3 regions of the Luteibacter sp. UNCMF366Tsu5.1 genome follow, and region 3 is predicted to be linked to each of the others. Evidence: predicted binding sites of a transcription regulator. Region 3 holds the regulator's gene; each other region holds the start of a gene.
What was found. Region 3 encodes sigma-54, which starts transcription at its own class of promoters, with help from an activator protein. Its sites were predicted from a motif close to TGGCACGNGCNTTGC; they were not measured.
Positions count from the first base shown of each region.

Region 1 (7,536 bases), 170 kb from region 3:
GGGCAGCGTTTTTCTTGAAGAAGATGGCGGTTACCACCCCTACCATCGTCAAGGCCACGGCGCCGATGAACCAGAAAACGACGTCATGCTTAAGGTTTTGATAAAAGCCGCCTTCATAGCTGGCAATTTGAGCCAGCAGGAACACGGACATACACACCATCCATTCCTTGATCCATGAAGGCCGCCTTTGCCGCTTGGCGGTTGCTCCCGAGGCAACCATCACGGGTGCCCACGCATGATCCATGGTTGAACAATCATCGGATCGACGCGCCGAGATTCTTCAAGTGTCACGTTGCGCATCATCACCTCCGGTTGAATTCTCTACCGCTTGTAGAGCGCGAGAAAGCTACGGAGGCTCAGGTGCTATGTATGTAAGCGGGAGCCGCCCGTACTGTAGTACTCGGCCCCAGGCTTTGTTTGTTGCGGCTGTGCCGCGGTCGACCGCGGCACAGTTGATCAAGCCGGCTCGGTCACCGGCTGGACGGGAACCGGCGTGGAGCGCGGGGCGCTACGACGCAGCAGCGATTCGAACTGGATCGCCTTGTTGCCGTTGGAATTCGCCATGCGACCACGGAAGACCGGCACGTCCTCGGCAAAGATGGTGGCCGTTTCGGGAAGACTGATCGGGATGACGTCGCCCTTACGCAGGTGAAGGAAATCCCGGATCGTCAGCCGCGCTTCCGCGAGCATCGCCGTGACTTCGACTTCCGCATCGAGGATTTCCTCGTGGAGGTTCTGGATCCAGCGATCGTCGCGCTCGGCACGGTCGCTCTGCACGCCGGCATCGAGCAATTCGCGGATCGGCTCGACCATCGAATACGGCAGCGTCAGATGGACTTCGCCGCCACCGCCATCCAGTTCGATGTGGAAGCGCGAAACCACCACGGTTTCCGTGGGGCTCACGATGTTCGCGAACTGCGGATTGATCTCGGAATTCAAGAACTCGAAATGCATCTTCAAGACCGGCGCCCAGGCCTCGGCCATCGCACCGAAGGCTTCCTGCAGCACGATCTGGATCACCCGGTTTTCGGTCGGCGTAAAGTCACGACCCTCGATACGGGCGTGGTACCGGCCGTCGCCGCCGAAGAAGTTGTCGATCACGGTGAAGACCAGACGCGGTTCGAACACCATCAGCGCAGTACCGCGCAGCGGCTTGATCCGAATGAGATTCAGATTGCTCGGGACCGCCAGCGAGTGCACGTACTCGTTGAACTTGGTCATCTTCACGCCGAGCACCGACACTTCGCACGACTTTCTCAACACATTGAAGAGATTCGCGCGGAAATACCGGGCAAAACGATCGTTGACCATCTCCAGCGTGGGCAGGCGACCGCGAACGATGCGGTCCTGCTGGGTGAAGTCGTAATCGAGGATGCCACCGGGTGGCGGCAGCTCGACCTCGGTCTCGACCGCGCCACCTTCCACGCCTGCGAGCAGGGCGTCGATTTCTTCCTGGGTGAGGATGTCGCTCATGGCCGAGTGATTCCCGTCACTGCATGATGAAGCTGGTGAAATAGACCGCATCCACACCGGGGCGGCCGATCTTTTCCTTCAGTACCCTCTGGATCTCCGCGAGCGCCGCAGCCTGCAGCTTCTGCTTGCCCTTCACGTCGGACAGGCTTTTCACGTCCTGCGCCGAGAACAGCATCAGCAGTGCATTGCGGATTTCCGGATCGGCTTGCTTCGCCGCAGCGATGGCTTCCGGGTCGTGCGACATGACGTTCACGCCGATCTGCAGAAAGCGCAGGGCGTTCTCGTCCTGGAAGTTGACGACGAAGGCGGGATCGAGCTGGAGATACAACGCCGGCTTGGACTTCGCCGCTTCAGCGGCGTTCTCCGCACCCTTGGCGTGACCGCCTTTGAGCATGACCCAGGCGCCCGCGCCACCCGCAGCGAGGACCACCAGCGCGCCGATGATGAGCAGCAGGCCTTTCTTCTTTTTCTTGGGTGCCTGTTCGGTCACTTCGTCGGGTACAGCAGCCATGCGGGGAAAACCTCTTGCCTGTCGAATGGAATGGGCCCGGGCGACTCGGCGCCTGGGCCTCGCGAATCGTATTGCAAACCGCGTGCCATGCTCACCGAGAGACAGGGGCGCGCCACAGCGCGGTTCGCGGTTCCCGCCCGAAGGATTGTCGGTCGAAAATTTGACGACCGACGGTTTTACGTCAGGCAAGCGTCAGGCGATCTCGTCCAGAAGGCTGCGGCTTACGGAGGAAACAGCGACCGTCTCTGCGGCGCCGGATGCGCCCGGCTCGGCGCCCTGCCCCTGCGAACCGTCGCTGCGCCCATCCGCGGCTTCGCCGCCCTGACGCTGCCCCACGTCCGCCTGCCCCAGGGAGAGGCCATGATGGGCGAGCATGCTGTCCAATTGCGAAAGCGTCTGCTGTACGGCATGCACCGCCGCAGGATGCTGCGCCAGAATCGCCACGTTGACCTTGCCCGCGTCGAGGTGGACGCGAACGTCCATGCTGCCCAGCTCCTCCGGATGCAGCTTGATGCGTGCTTCCTTGATCTGACCGGAGCCCATCCAGGCAATCTGTTCACCGAGTTCCTGTGCGAACTGCGGTGTAGTGGCCGCCTGAGTGGCCTGCACCTGCATCACCGGCGCGGCGTTCCCAAGGTCAGGCGTATGCATCAGCGGCATCGGGCTATTGGCAGCGTCGACGACGGGGCCATTGTCGTCCTTCGATGCCGCCGCACCGCCTTGCGTCGCCAGCAACGCCGCGAACGATGGCGGCACCACACCCGCAGCCGCACCTGCTACACCCGCAGCCGGAAGAGTCGTCTTGTCGAGCAGCGCGGCGGTCGCGTCCGGCACAACCGCACCGGCGGCATCGCCGCCCGCGGCGAGTGCGCCAGCCAACGGCGCGGCGGCGCCAGGCATGCCGAGCGCGGCGCCCGCCTGTTTCGTGACGCCCAGCGCCGCAGCGGCCACGTCGACCGCTTTCGCCGGCACGCCGATCAGTGAAAGCATTGTCGCGGCAATGGACGGATCGTCCACGGCGGACGCTTCCTTATCCGAAGGCTTCGCGTCGGGTTCCTTGTCCGCCTTCGCATTGGCGGCCGCCTGAGCAGGAGCCGCTGGGGCTGTCTTCGTGTCCTGCGCGTCGCGCGCCTGGTCTCGCGGCGCGTGCGCGTCCGCATGAGCCGCATCCAACGCTGCGTCGAAACGCTTCGTGGAGGCACCGCCCTCCTGCTCGCGACCGGCCGCGGTCGGCGTCGCAGCAGCGGCAGGAGCCGGCGGGCGGGCGATGTTGAGAGCAAGCGTGGCGTTGTTCATGCGATGTACCCGTTCAATGCGTGCATGGGGATGAGGTGGCCGGTCGGACACATCAAGCGTCGCTTCGCGTCGGACGACGGTGCTGCGAACGTTCGTCGGCCTGTTCCTGTTCGCGGCGATCCTGGCTCTTGCGTTCCTGCTCGCGGTATTTCGTGGTGACCGAATCCAGTGCCTTGGCGCGGCCGCGGGCCGCGGTCCAGTCCTCGCGAGCGCGTTCGAGCGCACGCTCGCGGCGCTGTACCTCGCCCAGCTGCTGCACGATCGCCATATCGATCTTTTGCAGGAACTGCTGCCGGTTGAGCAACGCACTTACGCCAATGCCACTTGGCATCTCGGCGTATTCGTTGCGGTAGCGACGCAACTCCACCAGCTGGTGTTCCGCATCCGCAAGCGCGCGCTGCTGTGTGGCGAGCGCGCGGGTGGCGTCCTCGGCTTTTTCGGCTGCGAGGTCCACGACAGGTTGAAGGCGGTCGGCGCGGGAGGGCATCAGTTCACCTGAGTGACGTCGGCGAGACCGGCTTGAGCCTCTTCGAGGTTGACCGGCACATCGGTCTCCTGCTGCAGGAAGGCCGACAGTTTCGGATAGAGCGCGATGGCCTCGTCGGTGCGCGGATCGCTACCCTTCTGATAGGCGCCCACGGCGATGAGATCGCGCTGCTGGCGATACGCCGAATAGACCTGACGGAAACGCTGCGCGGAACGCATGTGCTCCTTCGTGACCACCGCGGGCATCACGCGGCTGATCGACGCCTCGACGTCGATCGCCGGGTAATGGCCCGCTTCGGCCATGTCGCGCGAAAGCACGATATGGCCGTCGAGAATGGCGCGGGCGGAATCGGCGATGGGATCGTGACGATAATCGTCGCCTTCGGTCAGCACGGTATAGAACGCGGTGATGGAACCGCGGCCCTCGGCATCGTTGCCCGCGCGTTCGACCAGCGCCGGCAGCATCGCGAACACCGACGGCGGATAACCCTTCGTGGCCGGCGGCTCGCCGATGGCGAGCGCGATCTCGCGCTGTGCCTGGGCGTAACGCGTCAGGGAATCCATGAGCAACAGCACGCGCTTGCCCTGATCGCGGAAATGTTCGGCAACCGCCGTGGCCACCTGAGCGCCGCGCAGGCGCGACAACGGCGGCGCATCGGCGGGGGCAGCCACTACCACGGCACGGCGACGACCTTCCTCGCCCAGCGTGTGGTCGACGAATTCCTTCACTTCTCGGCCGCGCTCGCCGATCAGACCGACGACTACCACGTCCGCATTGGTGAAGCGCGTCATCATGCCCATCAGCGTCGACTTACCGACGCCCGAGCCGGCGAACAGGCCGATGCGCTGACCGCGGCCAACGGTAAGCAGTGCGTTGATCGCTCGCACGCCGGTATCCAATGGCGTATCGATCGGCTGGCGCAGCATGGGATTGATCGGCTCGCGGCGCAGCGGCGTGCGCTCGCGCGCGAGCAGGGGCCCCTGTCCATCCAGTGGCGCGCCATCGGAGCCGATCACGCGACCGAGCAGCGAATCGCCGACCGGTACACCGGACACCGCAGCCACGGGTATGACGCGGGCATTGGGCAGCACACCGTGCATCTCGCCCGTCGGCATGAGCAGCAGCCGCCCATCGGAGAAACCGACGACTTCCGTTTCCAATTGCTTGCCGTCAGCGCCCGCGACCATGCAGCGAGCGCCCACGGGCGCCTCGCAGCCCACGGCTTCCAGCGTCAACCCGACCACGCGGCGCAACTTGCCTTCGGCCTGCAACGGGCGAACGTGCTCTGCGCTTGCGCGCTGTGCCGCGATCGTCTCGCGCCAGCGCGCATGCCGAGCGGCAACGTGTCGATCCCCGCTCACGGTGACTCCGCGCCGTCGGCAGAGTCGGCGGAAAACTGGCCTTGCAGGAGTCCGTCGATCACGGCCGCAAGCCGGGTACGCACGCGCCCGTCGAGGCGCGAATGCTCGCTCTCCAGGCGCACGTCGCCGCGCTCCAGCGTCGCATCGTCCACGACCGTGCCTTCGTGATCCAGCGACGAACGATGTTCCCGCACGATGGCGGCGTCAGCAGGGTGCAAATGAATCTTCAAGTGATTCGACGCGGCCGGCAGGACGTCCACGGCCTGCCGCACGACCTCGGTGATCGTCTCGGGACGCGTGGCGATCTCGAAACCCAACACGCGCTCGGCGATGACCGTCGCCAGCGCGACGAGGTCGCCCGCGACGTCGTCATCGAGATCTTTGAAAGGGCGCTCCACCGCGGCGAACAAGGCATCGAGCCGGGCGACCTGCGCTTCCAGTTCACGCTTGGCCATCGCCCTGCCCTCGCTGAGGCCGGCATGAAAGCCTTCCTCACGAGCCTGGCGTTCGATCGCCTCGATCTCGGCAACCGTGGGCCGCTGCGGGCCTTCGTCGACCGCCTCTTCCGCTTCGCGCACATCGGGCGCGCCGACGACGGGAAGCTCCCAACGCTCGAAGTTGGCGACCCGCTCCCGGGTGAGGATGGAAGTCAGGCTCATCAGACGAATTCTTCGCCGCCGCCCGCCAGGTTGATCTGCCCGGCGTCAGCAAGACGCCGCGCGGTGGCGAGCACTTCCTTCTGTGCCGCGTCCACCTCGGAAAGGCGAACCGGGCCCTTGACCTCGAGGTCGTCGCGCAACATGTCGGCGGCGCGCTTGGACATGTTGGCGAAAATCTTCTCGCGAATGGCGGTTTCGGCCCCCTTGAGGGCGGTGATGAGCCGAGCGGAGGGTACTTCGCGCAGCAGGGTCTGCATGCTGCGATCGTCGAGTTCGGCCAGGTCGTCGAAGACGAACATCAGCTCCTCGATGCGCTCGCCGAGGCCGGAGTCGATGCCGCGGATGGACGCCATCAGCTCGGCTTCGCGCGCCGTCTCCATCGCGTTGAGGATATCGGCCGCGGCCTTGAGGCCACCCACGTTTGCAGACTTGAGTTTGGTCGAATTGCCGGAGAACTGACGCTCCATGATTTCGTCGAGCTCGTTGAGCGCATGCGGCTGCACGCCGTCGAGCGTGGCGATACGCATGACCACGTCGCTACGCGTACGCGCCGGCAGGTAGCCGATGACCTCGGCGGCCTGATCGGCCTCCAGGTGAGCCATGACCAGCGCGATGATCTGCGGATGTTCCTGGCCGATCATCTCGGCGATGGCGCGGCTCTCCATCCACTTGAGCGATTCCAGGCCCTTGCTGCTGCGGCCCAGGAGAATGCGATCGATCAGACCGCCCGCCTTGTTCTCACCCAGTGCATTGACGAGGATGCGGCGGATGTAATCCTCGGTACCGACACCGATCGACGTATGCTGACCCACGTCTTCCTGCAGCTTGGTCAACACATGGTCGACCTGCTCGCGGGTGACGTTCTTCAGTGCGGCCATGGCCGTACCGACGGCCTGCACGTCGCGTGCGCCGAGGTGCTTCAGAATCGACGCTGCATCTTCCTCACCCAGCGTGAGGAGCAGGATCGCCGCTTTCTGTGCGCCCGTCAGGGCCTCTTTCTGCTCAGCTGCCATCGTCGGATACCCAGCTCTTCACGACTTGAGCCATCTGTTTCGGATTTTCGGCAGCCATGCGCTTGGCAAGGCCGACCTTTTGTTCGTAGGCAAGTAGCGCGGGGGAACCGAGCTGGGCCTGGGACGAGGTACTGACGCGATCGGGCGTCATGTCGTCGTCATCGACCATGACCGACACCGTGGGCATCGGCCCGGCGAGCGCGGCGTTGTTCATGACGATCGGCGCCGGCTTCAGCAAGCCCTTCAGAATCGGACGCAGGACGAAGAAGCCGACGATGAGCGCGATCATGACACCGAGGCCCTGCTTGATCAGATCAAGCATGCCCGGCCGCTCCCAGAAGGGTGTGCTCTGCGGCGCATCTTCGGCGAGCGTGCCATGGAACGGTTCGTTGATGACGCTGACGCTGTCGCCGCGCGTGGCGCTGAAGCCGACCGCATTCTTGGTGAGCTCGGTAAGGCGGGCCAGTTCCTCGGTGGTAAACGGCACGCTCTTCGTCTTGCCGTCCTTGTCGGGAACCTGCTTGTTGTCGACCACCACGGCCACCGACAGACGAGCGACCTTCCCCGCCGGATCGGTGACGTGGCTCACCGTGCGATCGAGTTCGTAGTTACGCGTGGCGCTCTGCGTCTGCTGCGTCGGCGATTGCGCACCCTGCGTGCTGGCGGTCTGCGCGCCGGCCTTGCCACCCGCAGCGGGATTCGCCGCCGTAGCGTTGGCACCCGTGTTCGGCGGCTG
Region 1 is NZ_FPIS01000001.1:1,532,349-1,539,884, forward strand. It holds gene BT115_RS18650 (hypothetical protein) at 1-151, opposite strand, end outside; gene fliM (flagellar motor switch protein FliM) at 457-1,473, opposite strand; gene BT115_RS06790 (flagellar basal body-associated FliL family protein) at 1,490-1,984, opposite strand; gene BT115_RS06795 (flagellar hook-length control protein FliK) at 2,177-3,280, opposite strand; gene fliJ (flagellar export protein FliJ) at 3,333-3,767, opposite strand; gene fliI (flagellar protein export ATPase FliI) at 3,767-5,128, opposite strand; gene BT115_RS06810 (FliH/SctL family protein) at 5,125-5,787, opposite strand; gene fliG (flagellar motor switch protein FliG) at 5,787-6,776, opposite strand; gene fliF (flagellar basal-body MS-ring/collar protein FliF) at 6,790-7,536, opposite strand, start outside.
Region 1: a site for sigma-54 is predicted at 2,058-2,072, ahead of BT115_RS06790 (flagellar basal body-associated FliL family protein). Genes of this name have one in related genera too.

Region 2 (7,536 bases), 170 kb from region 3:
ACGAAAGATCGGCCTTCTGCCCCTGGATCATCACCTGCGCCAGATCGATGCCCGGATCGCCACGCTCGAAAGCCGCCGACATCTTCGCGGCCTTGTCCTGCGTCTTCGCCACACCCTCGATCGACTGCTTGAGCAGATCGCCGAATTCCCCCTTGGCCGCCGGAGCCGCCTCGCCCACACCGCGCAGGGCGGGCATCTCGGTCTGCGCGCTGATGCGGCGCATCTGGAGCAGGAGGCTGTTGACGTCGATCGTGGTCATGACGGTTTTCCAACGCGGGAACGGGTTTGCGACACCCGATGCACGACCTGTGCCAACTCGTCGACGATCAGCCGGCCTGCACCGTCTCGGACAAACCGTACTTGCGCAGCTTCTCGACCAGCGTGGTGCGCTGGACGCGAAGCAGCTTCGCCGCATGAGCCACCACGCCGTTCGCGGAGTTCAGCGCCTGGCGGATCAGCCCGATTTCGATGCCGGCGAGGTGATCCTTCAGATCCAGGCCACCCTGCGGCAGCACGGACGGATCGCCTTCGCTGGCGAACGAGAACGACTCGGTGACTTCCGGCTCCGCCTCCATCATCGCGATGAGGGCGGCACCGGAGACTTCTTCCACCGGGAGCGCGCCGCGATATTTTTCCGGCAGATCCGGCGCACGCACCTCGCCCTGCGGCATGAGGATGGCCATGCGCTCGACCAGGTTGGACAGTTCGCGCACGTTGCCCGGCCAGCCGTAGCGGCAGAGTGCGCCCATGGCGCTGGGCGAGAAGCGGACGGACGACAGCCCGCGCTGCACGAGACGCTGGTTGAACTCGGAGATCAGGGCCGGCAGGTCTTCGAGGCGCTGACGTAGCGGCGGCATTTCCAGTGGGAACACGCTGAGGCGGTAGAACAGGTCTTCGCGGAAGCCGCCGCGCTCGATGGCGCTCTCGAGATCGCGATGAGTCGCTGCGATGATGCGCACGTCGCAGCGCTGCGGACGATTGCCGCCGACACGCTCGAACACGCGCTCCTGCAGCACGCGAAGCAGCTTCACCTGCATGGGCAGGCTCATGTCGCCGATTTCGTCGAGGAACAGCGTGCCGCCCTCGGCCATCTCGAAGCGTCCCTTGCGGGTGCTGATCGCACCGGTGAAGGCACCCTTCTCGTGACCGAACAGCTCGCTTTCGAGCAGTTCGGCAGGAATCGCGCCGCAGTTGATCGCGACGAACGGCTTGTCGCGGCGCGGCGAGCAGTCATGGATGGTGCGAGCGACCAGTTCCTTGCCGCTGCCGGATTCGCCGAGCACCAGCACGCTCGAATCGAACGGGGCGACTTGGCGGATCAGGGCGTTCACGCGCTGCATCGGGCCGGACTGACCCACGAAGCGGCGGTTGGAATGCGCCGGCTCGATGCGTGACTGCAGCGTACGCAGCGCTTCGGACAGGCGCTCGTAGCGCAGCGGAATGTCGACCAGTTCCACGTTATTGGTGCGGGTGTCATCGGCGATCAGCGCCGTAGCCAGGGGGGAATCCGCCGCAACCAGCATCGGCAGGTTGCGACCACCACGGCCCAGGGCCGCAAGATGGCCTTCCAGCTCGTTCTCGTCCTCGACATTGCCGACGTAGACACCACGCCAGCCTTCGACACCCTCGACCGCCTGCGCACCGCGGGCCAGCACCGGGCGATAGCCCAGGAAGGCCAGCGCGGAGACGACATTGTCGGCACGGGAGCTGTCGGATTCGACGACGAGAAAGTGGGAAGACTTCACGTGGATACCTCGCTTGGCGTGTGTTTCGAAGGTCATCGAGGAATTCGCGATGGAATCCCGTCGGCCTCGTTGCAAGGTATCAATCAAGGAGCGTGCCAACGCCGGAATTCCGACGCATGCCGGAGGAAATTGACGTGGCGGCGGGTTGCGGCGCGGCGTGGGCAAAGCCGGCAAGGAAGTGGCCGGACGCCGTCGGAGCGCACTGAGCGTCAAGGATGACGACGCGTGTTCAAAATGTGACGCTGGGCGCCACGCGACGTTCCAACGTCACGTGACGTAAAAGGTCACATGGGCTCGGAGGCGCCTTCCGCGGGCCGTCCGAGCGCCCTGGCCTCGGCGACCTGGCGCCGATGCTGGCGGAAAACGAGGCGTTCGATGCCGTCCCGGACCGCTTCGGAGAGCCCTTCGAAGCCCACGAAACCCTTGCCGTCCACCGGCCCGGGCAGGCGAAGGCCGGGCAACTCCAGTGGCAAAGCCCGGCATACGTCGAAATGGATCTTGAGCAGAACCGGCTCACCCACCGGCGGCAGCGCCGCCCAGGACAGCACGGCACCCGCGGCATTGAAACGCAGGGGCACCCGCGGCGGCAGGCCGGACTGCGGAAGCAAGAGACGGTTCACGATCTCCATAAGGACGTTGAGCTTCGCATCGAGGCGAGCCACTTCCTGAGTCAGCGGACTGTCGTCCTCGACGCTGTCGCTGCGCCGGTCCATGAGAGCGGACACGGCGACGAGAACGCTGGCATTTCGGTCGTTGATAAGCGCGAGGGCGGCCGCATCGGGCCGAGGGCAGGCATCGCAGGTGGCGTGAAATGCCGCCTGCCAGGCGACCCGGTCCGAAAATGCGTTCCAGCCTTCGTCGCTCATGCGTTTCACTCCTGCCGAAGCCGCCGCTTAGAACGAACTATACGCGGCCACCGCGCGGCGCACGCGGCGGGAAGTTTCCCAGGCCACCGCCGCTTCGTCGCGAGCGACCGAGACCAGATCCTTGATGAGGCCATCCAGCAGCATGATGGACTTCAAGGTTTCGAGCGTTTCCGGCGCGGGCCGCATGCTGCCCGCGCGCAGCACGGGCTCGCGCTGTGCTTCGAGTTCGGTGAGATCGTCCCAGCGACTCTCGCTGGCCGCTGCGTGCATCGATTCGGTCAGGACCAGCGCCCGATCGAGATCGCACCAGACCTCGGTCATGCCCCGGCTCCGGCCACCTGGCGTGCCTCGACAGGGATGGCCACCCAGCTCTGGCGGATCTGGCCGAGCAGACGGCTGACTTCGTCAAGCGCCTCGGGGTCGCTGTGCACGTTGGCTTCGAGCAGGCGACGACTCATGTAGTCGTACAGCGCGTCGAGCTGATTCACCAGCGGCGTCTTCACCTCGGGATTCAACGCCGATTGCAGGCCACCGACAATTTCCAGTGCCTTCGAAATCGCTTCGCCCTTGCCCGCCACATTGCCCGTGGCGATGCAGCCGCGGGCGAAGCGCATGCGTTCCAGCGCGCCATCCATGAGCATGGTGATGAGCCCGTGCGGATCGGCGGTTTCGATGCCGCCCTGCGTACGGACCTGCTGGTAGGCGCCTGCGCCCTGGGAATATCCGAGTGCCATGTCTTGAGTCCTGGTTACCGCTACTTGTTCGCCGTCAGCGCGTCGAACTGCTGCTGCAGATAGCTACTGGTGCCCGCCAGCTTGGTCATCATCGCGTCGAGCGCCGAGTACTGCTTGGTGAGGCGAGCGGCATAGTCGTCCATCTGCTGGTTGAAGGCAGTGGCCTGATCGTCCAGGTCCTTCGACTTCTGGTTCAGGTTGGCCGTGCGCTGAGTGAGGATGCCGGTGGTCGAGGTCCAACTGGTGATCAGCTTGTCCAGCTGCGGCGCGATCCCGTTATCGCCGCTGAGCAGGTTGCGGGTCTCCTTCGGATTCTGCGCAAGCACCTTGTTGAGCTGGTTGGTGTCGAGCTTGAGCGTACCGTCCACCTGAAACGAGACGCCAAGATTGCTGAGCGACGTCGGGCCGCTGGTGGTGCCGGTGGCCTGCGAACCGAGCAGCGAGGACACCTGGCTCTTGATGGAATTGACTGTGGCATCGCCAATCAGCGCGCCGACCTGGTTGTTGGTGGCGTCGTACTTGGTCAGCGTCTGATAGGTCGATATAAACGAGTTATAGGCACTGACAAGCGAACCGAGCGCCGTGCTCACCGCCGTTGTGTCGTTGGCGATGGTGACGCTGCTGTTGCCGACTTTCGACAGGGACAGGGTCACGCCATCGATCGCCTGGGTGACGACGTTGGACGAACTCGTTGCCGGCAGGCCGTCGATGGTGAACTCGGCATCCTGCGCCGGGGTCGGCGTGGTACCGGTGGTCGGATCGAAGTTGAACTGCGCGAGATTGCCGTCCCCGCCGCTGCTGGTGACCGTGAAGGCATTGGCCTTGCCGGTGGCCGCCGACGTCAACACAAGATGCGCACCATCCGTACCGGTGACGATGCTGGCGTTGACGCCAGGATTGTCCTTGGACTTGTTGATGGCGTCGCGGATGTTTTCGAGCGTGTTCGCGCCGGCTTCGATGTCCAGGCTCATCGACTTACTGCCGATGGCGATGGTGAGATTGCCCGTTCCGACAGCGGTCTTGGAGTCCGTGAACGCGGTGGACGTAGTCTTTTGCGACGTGGCCAGCTTGCTGACGACGATGTTGTAATTGTTGGGCTGCGCGGTGTTGTCGGCGCTGGCCGAGAGGACCGTCGAATCCTGGACCGAGGTCGTCTGCGTGGTGAACGCGGTGCCGTCCGTGAGGGACTTGATCGCGGTCTGCAGGCTGGTCAGCGACGAGGTGAAATTGCCCACCGCGGAAATCTGGGTGGTAGTGGCCTGTTTATCGGCCGCGGCCTGCTTGTCCTGCGCACTACGCTTGTTCGCAACGAGACCGCTGACGATCGTGGCGACGTCAATGGAACTGGAACCGATGCTGACTGGATTGGTGGCCATGAAGCTCTCCTTGAAGACGCCTCACTGCCCTGGGCGCCAATTTGTCGACGGCTGGCGCTCTCGCGAACGCCAGCCGTGACAACTAAGCAATTACCCTGCCAAGGTCCGGGTTACCCCGGACCTCTTCGCTCATCCTGTTACTGGAGGAGCTTCTGGACGATCTGCTGGCTCTGGTTGGCCTGGGCCAGGACCGAGACGCCGGCCTGCTGCAGGATCTGCGCCGAGGACATGTTCGCCGTTTCCTGGGCGAAGTCGGCGTCAGTGATGGCCGACTTCGACGCGGTCAGGTTCTGCGAGATGTTCTGCAGGTTGGAGATCGTGGACTCGAAGCGGTTCTGCACGGCGCCGAGGTTCGAACGGAGGTCCGAGATCGACTGGAGAGCGGCATCGACGCGGTTGATCGTGTCGTTGGCGCCATCGACCGTCTTGATGCTGGAGTCGGCCAGCGTGGTCGTGGTGGCGACGTTGATCGCGCCAGCCGTCAGGCCGGAGGCCGTGATGTCGGCAGCGGTACCGCCCACCGTGATCGTGGAGGCCGAGGCAAACTTCACCGCACCGTCCGAACCCACGTAGGCATTGATACCGTCGCCCGACTTGGCGTTGACGGCGTCAGCCAGGTCCTGCGCGGTGTTGTACGTACCGGACAGGCTGAAAGCGGGGTTGCTGCCGACCTGCAGGGTGACGTTACCGAGCGTGACCGGAGCGGCCGAGCCGGCGTCCACACCATCGACGGTCTTGAGCGTGCCGAGCTGGGCGACGTCCGTACCGGCAACGACCGGAGCGGTGGAAGCCTTGCCCGTGGTGCCGCTGGTGAGGACGAGGTGGTTCGTGGCGTCGAAGCTGGCGGTCGCACCGGAGGTGCCGCCGGCCAGCGCCGTGTTCAGCTTGGTGAGGAAGCTCGCCTGATCGGTGGCGCCGGTCACGGCGGCGGTCTGGCCGTCAACCGTGATGGAGAAGTTCGCGGTGTAGTCAGCGATGACGCTGGAAGCGGTCGTGACGCCGGCCGTGTTGGCGGCAGCCTTGAAACCACCGATCGAGCCGGTAGCGAGCTGGCCGACCTGGTTGGCCTTCACGCCCTTGTCGAGGCCAACGGTGATCACTTCACCGACGTTGGCACCGACCTGGAAGCTCAGCTGGTTGGCCGAACCGTCGAGGACCTTCATGCCGTTGAAGTTGGTCTGCGTGGCAATACGGGTCACTTCCGAGAGACGCTGCTGCACTTCGGAGTCCAGTGCGGCGCGGTCGCTCGCCGAGTTCGACGCGTTGGTCGACTGCACGGCCAGCTCACGGATGCGCTGCAGGTTGTTCGTGACTTCGTCCAGCGCCGACTCGGTGGTCTGCGACAGCGAGATACCGTCGTTGGCGTTGCGGACCGCCTGGTTCAGGCCGTTGATCTGCGTGGTGAAGCGGGTCGAAATGGCGAGGCCGGCGGCGTCGTCTTTCGCGCTGTTGATGCGGTTACCCGACGACAGACGCTCAATGGCCGAAGCGAGCTTCGTCTGCGAAGCGCCCAGGTTGCGCTGAGCGTTCAGCGACATGATGTTGGTGTTGATGGTCAGAGCCATGGGATTGATCCTTGGTAAGCGGAACCGAATTGCCGGAAGTTGTGCGGCTTAGTCCGGCGGGGTTCCCTGGGGAAGCCTTCCGCCTCAGAGAGGTTTACGGCGCGCCGAGGGGAAACTTGAGGACTTTTTCTACCTGTCAACAACTTTCTTGATCAGGGCCGTGTAGGCGTGAAGCCCCTGGCTCTGTCGGGGGAACTTATCGGCCGGATCGGCTCGGGGTTTAGGAATAATTTCACTGTGCTGAATGGCTCGCAAAAAAAAGGGAGCCTTGCGGCTCCCTCCATGCATCTCGATAAGAACGCTAACGATCATTCGAGCAGCTTGAGCACCAGTTGCTGTGATGCATTGGCCTGCGCAAGCACGGACATGCCGGACTGCTGAAGAATCATCGCCATGGATTTCTCGGCCCCCTCCTCTGCCACGTCCGCTTCCCTGATGCGGGTTCGCGCTTCGGTGAGGTTCCCGCGAATGTTGTCGAGATTCTGAATCGTCGATTCGAGACGGTTCTGCACCGCACCGAGTTGTGAGCGCACAGCGCTCACGGTCTCCAGCGTGGCGTCGGCACTCGCAATGAGCTTGTATGCAGCGTCCTTGGTGAGCACCGAGCCATCGGCCAACGAGGTCGACGTGTCCATATCGTAGTTCGACGCAAAGCCAAGCTTGGTCGCTTCGGCACCGGAAACGGTCAGTGCGGACTTCGAATTGAAGTGCAGTGCTCCATCCGCTGCGACGAAAGCAGAAATGCCGGCCCGGCCGTTCGCATTCAGTACATCGGCGACCTGCTGAACGCTACGGAACGAACCCACGATATCGACCTGCTCGCCGGACTCGGTCGCAAAGCTCAGATCGCCCTTCGCCAGCTCGAGTCGCGTACCGCGCACACGTTCGATGTTGAGGTCACTGCTCTTGCTATCGATCGTCACCTTGTAGTCGGCACCCAGCGCCGTCTCAAGGAACTTCTTGGCCTCGGCCGCGCTATTTCCGGTATAGCCCGCCCAATCCACGTCGACGCCAAGGTACGTCTTTGTGCCCAGGGCCGCACCTTGAGCGGCGGACCAGTCGGTTGGCATGGCCTGGGCCGCCTTGGAGGAAAACAAGGCACTGAGATCGACGACACCACTGGCAAGGTGCCCGACGCTGTCAGCTCGCATGCTCTGGTCGAGACCCATTTCGATCGTTTCCCCGATATTGGCACCGACTTGGAAGGACAACCTATCGCCGCTGCCGTCGAGCACCTTCATGCCGTTGAA
Region 2 is NZ_FPIS01000001.1:1,540,953-1,548,488, forward strand. It holds gene fliE (flagellar hook-basal body complex protein FliE) at 1-259, opposite strand, end outside; gene BT115_RS06830 (sigma-54 dependent transcriptional regulator) at 327-1,745, opposite strand; gene BT115_RS06835 (PilZ domain-containing protein) at 2,030-2,611, opposite strand; gene BT115_RS06840 (flagellar protein FliT) at 2,639-2,932, opposite strand; gene fliS (flagellar export chaperone FliS) at 2,929-3,345, opposite strand; gene fliD (flagellar filament capping protein FliD) at 3,366-4,721, opposite strand; gene BT115_RS06855 (flagellin N-terminal helical domain-containing protein) at 4,859-6,286, opposite strand; gene BT115_RS19050 (flagellin N-terminal helical domain-containing protein) at 6,595-7,536, opposite strand, start outside.
Region 2: a site for sigma-54 is predicted at 4,808-4,822, ahead of fliD (flagellar filament capping protein FliD). Genes of this name have one in related genera too.

Region 3 (7,536 bases):
GGTGCGCGCCAGGTGGTATTGCAGGTAGGTAAGCAGCTCGTGGCCGCGCTTGGTGCTCTGCCACAGCGGCGTATCGGTTTCTTCCGCCACTTCGCGCAGGTCCGACGGGATCGGTTGATCCTTCGTGACGATCAGCGCAGCGGGCTGGTAGGCGGCGATCTTGTGGATCGCTTCCCAGCGCTGGCGGGAGTCCATGCCATCGAGGTAGTTGAGCTCCTCGGTACCGATGATCTGCACCTTGTTGGGGTAGATCACGTTGAGGTAGCCCACCAGCGACGGGCGGCGGCTCTGCTTGGCGTTGGGTTCGAGGACGCGCGACTCGCCACGCATGCCCGCCACCCAGCGCAAGGCCATGCGCTCGTGTACCCCGTCGAAGAGTTGTCTGGCGGTAAGCCGGTCCACGCTTGGGTCCCTTGAGATGGAAAGGCCGGCACGCAAGGCGTGCCGGCCTGGGTCCTATTGTGCCATCAAGGGCGGTGGGGCGGCGGGCCGGGCGTCTGCCCGGCGGGGCTCAGCTCGCTGCGCGGGCGTCGCGCCCCTCGCTGTTGTGGTGATCCTTGAGCTTTTCCTTATGCTTGCGGAGCTGGTCCGCGAGCTTGGCGATCATGGCGTCGATCGCCGTGTACATCGTGTCGTTCTTGTTGTCGTCCTCGAGCCGGGCAATGCCGTCCGCATGCAGCCGCGTACCGGCGCAATGCAGGGTGCCACCGGCCTTGTGCTCGTTCTTGTCCACGGAAAGAACGACGTCGAGGCCCTTGATGTTGTCGAAAAGGCGTTCGAAGCGGCTGATCTGCTGTTCCACGCGCTCACGCAGAGCCGGGGTGATTTGGATGTGCTGGCCGCTGATCTGGATTTGCATTGACGCCTCCTTCTTGCTGAGGGTGCCGCCTCGCGGCGACGAGATCGAGGCGGCGGAAACACCGCCTCTCTAGCCTGAATCTGTGGGACCGTGGGTGTGCTGTGGGGTTCCCTCGGTCGTTAACTGGCGCGAATACGTTCGCTGGAACTGGGGATGCGCATCGCTTCGCGGTACTTGGCCACCGTACGGCGGGCGACCTGAATGCCGCGTCGATGCAGTTCTTCCGCCAGGGCCTGGTCGGACAGGGGGCGGCGCGCGTCTTCGGCGAGGATCAGCTTGCGCAGCATGGCCTGGATGGCCGTGGCCGATGCGCTGCCGCCGTCTTCGGTGGCGACACCGCTGGAGAAGAAGTGCTTGAGCTCGAAGGTGCCGCGTGGCGTGTGCATGTACTTGCGGGTGGTGACGCGGGAAATGGTCGATTCGTGCATGCCCACTTCCTCGGCCACCTCGCGGAGCACGAGCGGATGCATGGCTTCCGGGCCGTAGTCGAGGAACGCGCTTTGCCGCCGGACGATCACCTCCGCCACCTTCTGCAGCGTTTCCGCACGGGATTGCAGGCTCTTAAGCAGCCAACGGGCTTCCTGCAGCTGGCCCTTCATCCACGTGGCGTCGTCGCCGCGCGCGCGGGCAATGAGGTTGCAATAGTGCTGGTTGAGGCCAAGGCGCGGCTGGGCATCCGGATTCAGACTGACCTGCCAGCGTCCGTTCTCCCGGCGTGCGTAGACGTCCGGCGCCACGTATTCCACGGGCGTGGCATCCAGTGCCGCACCGGGCCGCGGGTCCAGGCTGCGGATCAGGGCGGCGGCTGCCGCAACGTCTGCCTCGGGCGCCTTCAGGCGGCGGGCGATCTTCGCCGCGTCGTTGCGCGCCAGCAGCTCCAGCTCCTCGTTGACGATGCGGATCGCGAGTTCGCGATGCGGCGTCTCGAACGAGAACTGGGACAGCTGGCAGAACAGGCAATCGCGGAGATCGAGGCTGGCGATGCCGGTCGGGTCGAACCGTTGTACGCGCTGCCGCACCGCTTCGATTTCCTCGGCGCTGGCATGCAGTTGAGCGGGCAGGGCGGCTTCGACAGCGGCCACCCCGTCACGCAGGTATCCGTCCTCGTCCAGCGCATGGATGATCGCCATGGCGATGCCGTGATCGCGCGGCGAGAACTGCGACAGATTGAGCTGCCACTCAAGGTGTTGCTGAAGGCTTTCCGGCGCCGCGTTCTGAGGCTCGAAGCCGTCTTCGTCGACGCCTCCCGTCCGCGAGGACGAGCCCGCGTAGTCGCCTGCTTCACCGTGGAAACGGTCGTCTTCCCACTCGGGTGCCAGTTCTTCCGACGGGGTGGCGGTCGATTCCTCGTCTTCTTTCGACGCCTTGGTGGGCTGCTGCTCGCGCGAGAGAAACTCAGGGCTTTCGTAACCCTCGTCTGCCTCGCCCTCCGCCTCCGGCTCGGCCTCGGCGTCTTCCGCGAATTCGAGCAGCGGGTTGCTTTCCGCGATCTGGCGGAGTTCGGCCTCGAGCTCAAGCTGTGACAACTGCAGCAGGCGGATGGCCTGTTGGAGCTGCGGGGTCAGCGTGAGCTGCTGGTGGAGGCGAAACTGAAGTCCGGGTTTCATGCCTTCGGCGCTTTGGGTTACGCAGCCATCGTAACCCCTTACGGGCCGCGCAAACCAGCACCGTTACGGCTAGGCCACCCGTCGGAATGCGACGCGTGTGTCAGATACGGAATTCACGCCCCAGGTACACCTCGCGCACCTTTTCGTCGGCGAGGATGTGCTGAGGTGTGCCCCGGGAGAGGACCTCGCCGTCGTTCAGGATGTACGCCCGGTCGCAGATGCCGAGGGTCTCGCGGACGTTGTGGTCGGTGATGAGCACCCCGATGCCGCGTTCCTTCAGATGGCGGACGATGCGCTGGATCTCGCCAACGGAGATCGGGTCCACGCCTGCGAACGGTTCGTCGAGCAGCATGTAGCGCGGGCGCGCCGCCAGGGCGCGGGCGATTTCGACGCGACGACGCTCGCCACCGGACAGGCTGATGCCTTTCTGCTCGGCGATATGGGCGATCTTGAGTTCGTCGAGAAGGCTTTCCAGCTCGTCTTCGCGCTGCTTCTGGGACATGCCGTCACGCAGTTCGAGCACGGCCAGGATGTTGTCCGATACGCTGAGCCGACGGAACACCGAGGCTTCCTGCGGCAGGTAGCCGATACCGAGCTTTGCCCGCGAGTGCATGGGCAGGCCGGTGATGTCCTGCTCGTCGAGCTTGATCGACCCGGCATCCGCCTGGATGAGGCCGACTACCATGTAGAAGCAGGTGGTCTTGCCGGCACCGTTGGGGCCGAGCAGACCCACCACTTCACCTTCGCGAATGGAGAATGCGAAATCGCGGACTACCTGGCGCGCGCGGAAGCGCTTCTGCAGGCCTTGGGCTGAGAGCATCGGGTCAGGGCTTCTTCTTGTCGGGTGCCGCCGGGGTCGCCGGGGCGGCGCCGGGCGTCTTGTTCTTCGGCTGGAAAGTCATGTGCACGGGGGCGCCGCCGTTGCTTTCGCCCGTCATCGTGCTGTCCTTCGTGTTGTAGGTGAGCTTGTCGCCTTCGGCGCTGCCCTTGACCGGCTGGTGGACTTCCGCCTTGCCCGTGAGCACGGCGAAATCCTGGTCGATCTTGTAGTCGATGTTGGCGGCCTTGCCGTCCATCGGCTGGTTATCGTCGTCCAACTGGTGGATGGTGGCGGGGGAGCCATCGACGACCACACGGATGATGGAGTTGTCGCTGTCGAGGTATCCGGTGGCTTTGCTTCCGGTGATCTTCAGTGTGCCCTGCGTGAGCACCACGTTGCCCGTCCAGATCACCTTGCCATTCGGCTGCTGCGAGCCGTCGAACGACTTGGACGTGACATCGGCCGGCTGATCGCGGTCGGACTGCTTCGCCATGACCGGCGAACTGGCAGCAAGTGCCACCCCGAGCAGCGCGAGGAGGGCGTTAGCGCTTACGCGGCTGATACGTCGTGTGGACTGCATCGAGGAGCTCCAGGTGCTTGGTGTCGAGATTGGCGCGCATGCCAACGCCGTCCATTGTAGAGGTTCCCTGGACGATGCGGGCTGCCTCGGCCGTCTCAAGGCGGTTCTCCTTCGGCCAGGCGGTGACCTCGGAGGTGTCGATGCTGGCGGCCTGGGTGGTCCCGAAGGCGGGGCGATCCATGTGGACCTTGCCCTGCAGCTTCAGGAGGCTGCCATCCTTGTTCACCCAGCCGTATTGCGAGTGACCTTTCCACGGCGGGACGTCCGTCTCGGTCGTGGAGGGCAGGACGAAATCCGGTGCATTGATGTACAGCGACTCGTCGCCCTCGCGGCGCTCGAGGTGCGGTGCGATCAGCTTGAACGCCGGCTTGCCCTGGTCGTTGTACGAGTCGAGGTCGAAGTTGGTCAGTACGTAGCCCGAGCGCGGCGGACCGACGAAGTCCTGCACCTTCTTCTCCGGTGCCGCCCAGTAATAGAGCAGGACGCTGGCGCCCAGGGCGACGGCGAGCATGCCCGCCATGCCCGTCGCGCTGCGATCCTTGAACAGGTTGAGCACGCTCACAGCCAGCGGTCCCGCTCGGCTTCAGCCCTGCCTTGCGCGGCAAGAATCATGTCGGCCACTTCACGGGCCGCCCCGTAGCCACCCGAAAGCCGAGTGCGCCAATGCGCCCGCTCGGCGACCCATGGGTGAGCGTTCGCGGTGGCGACGGCCAGACCGGCGATGCTCATGGCGGGCAGGTCGGGCAGGTCGTCACCGACAAAGGCAGACTGTTCGGGCGTCAGGCGCAGCGCTTCGAGCAGGCCGGTCAGGCAGGCGCGCTTGTCCTTCTGGCCCTGGTACACGTGAGCGATGCCCAGTTCCTCCGCCCGCAACGACACGGGGTGGCTGATCCGTGCAGTGATGATCGCGACCTTGACGCCGTTCCGCTCCAGGGCCTTCAGGCCGAGCCCATCATGGACGTGGAAGACCTTGGTCTCCCTGCCGTCCTCGCCGTACCAGAGCCGACCGTCGGTCAGCGTGCCGTCGACATCGAAGACGACGATGCGCACCTTGGCGGCGCGTTCCGCAACGGCGGCGGGAATCTCGGTGTAGTGGGTGTAGGCCATGGTTCGCTATATGGGGACGTGGCGGCGCCGATGGGAGCGCCGGCTGGCCCGGTCGTCAGACGACGCGGGCGCGGAGCAGGTCGTGGATGTTGAGTGCGCCGACCACACGGTTTTCCGCGTCCACGACGAGCAGGGCGTTGATCTGGTGTTTTTCCATGAGCTGGGCGGCTTCGACGGCGAGCTTGTCCGAGCCGATCGTCTTCGGACCGCGGGTCATGAGCTGCGCCACCGAGGCGCTGCGCAGATCCACGCCATCGTCGTCCAATGCGCGGCGCAGGTCGCCGTCGGTGAACACGCCGAGCAGGCGCTGATCGGCATCGACCACCGCGGTCATGCCCAGGCGCTTGCGCGACATTTCCACCAGGGCCTCGCTCAGCGTGGCCTCCAGCGTTACGCGCGGTACGTCGTCGCCCGAATGCATCACATCTGCGATGTGCAACAACAGGCGGCGCCCGAGGCTGCCGGCGGGATGCGAACGGGCGAAATCGTCGGAGGTGAAGCCGCGGGCCTCCAGGAGTGCCACGGCCAGGGCATCGCCCATGACCAGGGCCGCCGTCGTGCTGGCCGTCGGCGCCAGGCCGTGCGGGCATGCTTCGGACGCGACGTTCGCATCCAGGTTGAGGTCGGCCTGCGTCGCCAGCGAGGATTTCGGATTGCCCGTGATCGAGATGAGGCCGATACCCTGGCGCTTGATCGCCGGGAGAATGTAGAGAAGCTCGTCGGTCTCGCCGGAATAGGAAATGCCCAGCAGGAGGTCGTCCGGCTGGATCATGCCGAGGTCGCCGTGGCTGGCCTCGCCCGGATGCACGAAGAAAGAGGGGGTGCCGGTGGAGGCCAGCGTCGCCGCGATCTTCCGCGCGATGTGCCCCGACTTGCCCATGCCCGAGACGACCACCCGGCCCTTGCAGGCCAGGATCATCTGGCAGGCCTGCACGAAGGCCGCGTCCACCTTCGCTTCCAGCGCACGAATGGCGGCCGCCTCCGTCTTGATGACATTGCGGGCGCTGCGAATCACGGTATCGGCATTCACGAGGCGGTGGTCGGTGGGCGGGGCGGTGCGGGCGTTCATGCGACCTCTTGTTCCGGGTGGGGCACTCCCTGGTTACCCGGGATGTCCATTTCTGCGACACCGGATTTCCATTACCATTACATATTCTCATTATATCGTTGCTGCCATCGATGGGCGGTTCAGGCTCCGTTTCGGAACCTTCGCACCTGCGGCAACCCCCTACCGGAGTATCCATGGACGCTGCGCGCATCCAGGCATTGATCGAGGCCGGCTTGCCCGGCGCGCGGGTGGACGTTCGTGGCGACGACGGCGTTCATTTCGAAGCCGAGGTGATCTCGGAGCAGTTCACCGGCAAATTGCCTCTGGCCCGTCACCGCCTCGTCTACGCGACCCTGGGCGATCTCATGGGTGGCGCCATCCATGCACTCGGCCTCAAGACCCTCACTCCCGACGAAGCCGCCGGTCGCCGCTGAGCACGCGCGCCGCATCGCCCTTCGTCTCCGTCATCCCACTTCCAAGGCATTCCCATGGCCAAGATCCTGATCAGCGGCGGTCAGCCGCTTCATGGCGAGGTCGGCATTTCCGGCGCGAAGAACGCCGTACTGCCCATCCTCGCTTCCTGCCTGCTTGCGGACGAGCCGGTCAGCATCGGCAACGTGCCGCACCTGCATGACGTCACCACCTTCATTGAACTCCTCGGCCGCATGGGCGTCCGGGTCGTCCTCGACGATCGCATGAAGATGCACATCGATCCGCGTCCGGAGAATTCCTGCGTGGCGCCGTACGACCTGGTCCGGACGATGCGTGCCTCGATCCTGGTGCTGGGCCCGCTGGTGGCCCGCTACGGCAAGGCGGAAGTCTCGCTGCCCGGCGGCTGCGCCATCGGCTCGCGTCCGGTCGACCAACACATCCGTGGCCTGCAGGCGCTGGGTGCCGAGGTCAGCGTCGAGAACGGCTATATCAAGGCTCGCGCCGGTCGCCTGAAAGGCGCTCGCATCGTGATGGACATGGTCACCGTGACCGGTACCGAAAACATCCTGATGGCGGCCACCCTTGCCGAGGGCACCACGGTCATCGAGAACGCTGCGCAGGAGCCCGAGGTCGTCGACCTTGCGTATTGCCTGATGGCCATGGGCGCGAAGATCGACGGCATCGGTACGTCCACCCTGGTGGTCGAGGGTGTGGAACGCCTGCACGGTGCGCACTACGAAGTGCTGCCCGATCGCATCGAGACCGGCACCTTCCTCGTTGGCGCCGCGATGACGGGCGGCAAGGTGCGCGCACGCGGTGCGCGGGCCGACACGATGGACGCGGTGCTGCAGAAGCTCGAGGAATCCGGCGCGCACATCAGCACCGGCAAGGACTGGATCGAGCTGGACATGCAGGGTCGCCGGCCGAAGGCCGTGAACCTGGTGACCGCGCCTTACCCGGCGTTCCCCACCGACATGCAGGCGCAGTTCACGGCGCTGAATTGCGTAGCCGAAGGCGTGGGCGTCATTACCGAAACGGTATTCGAGAACCGCTTCATGCACGCGCTGGAATTGCAGCGCCTCG
Region 3 is NZ_FPIS01000001.1:1,707,344-1,714,879, reverse strand. It holds gene hprK (HPr(Ser) kinase/phosphatase) at 1-402, opposite strand, end outside; gene raiA (ribosome hibernation-promoting factor, HPF/YfiA family) at 512-859, opposite strand; gene BT115_RS07680 (RNA polymerase factor sigma-54) at 979-2,466, opposite strand; gene lptB (LPS export ABC transporter ATP-binding protein) at 2,567-3,286, opposite strand; gene lptA (lipopolysaccharide transport periplasmic protein LptA) at 3,291-3,866, opposite strand; gene lptC (LPS export ABC transporter periplasmic protein LptC) at 3,829-4,428, opposite strand; gene BT115_RS07660 (KdsC family phosphatase) at 4,425-4,973, opposite strand; gene BT115_RS07655 (KpsF/GutQ family sugar-phosphate isomerase) at 5,029-6,042, opposite strand; gene BT115_RS07650 (BolA family protein) at 6,216-6,455, shown strand; gene murA (UDP-N-acetylglucosamine 1-carboxyvinyltransferase) at 6,510-7,536, shown strand, end outside.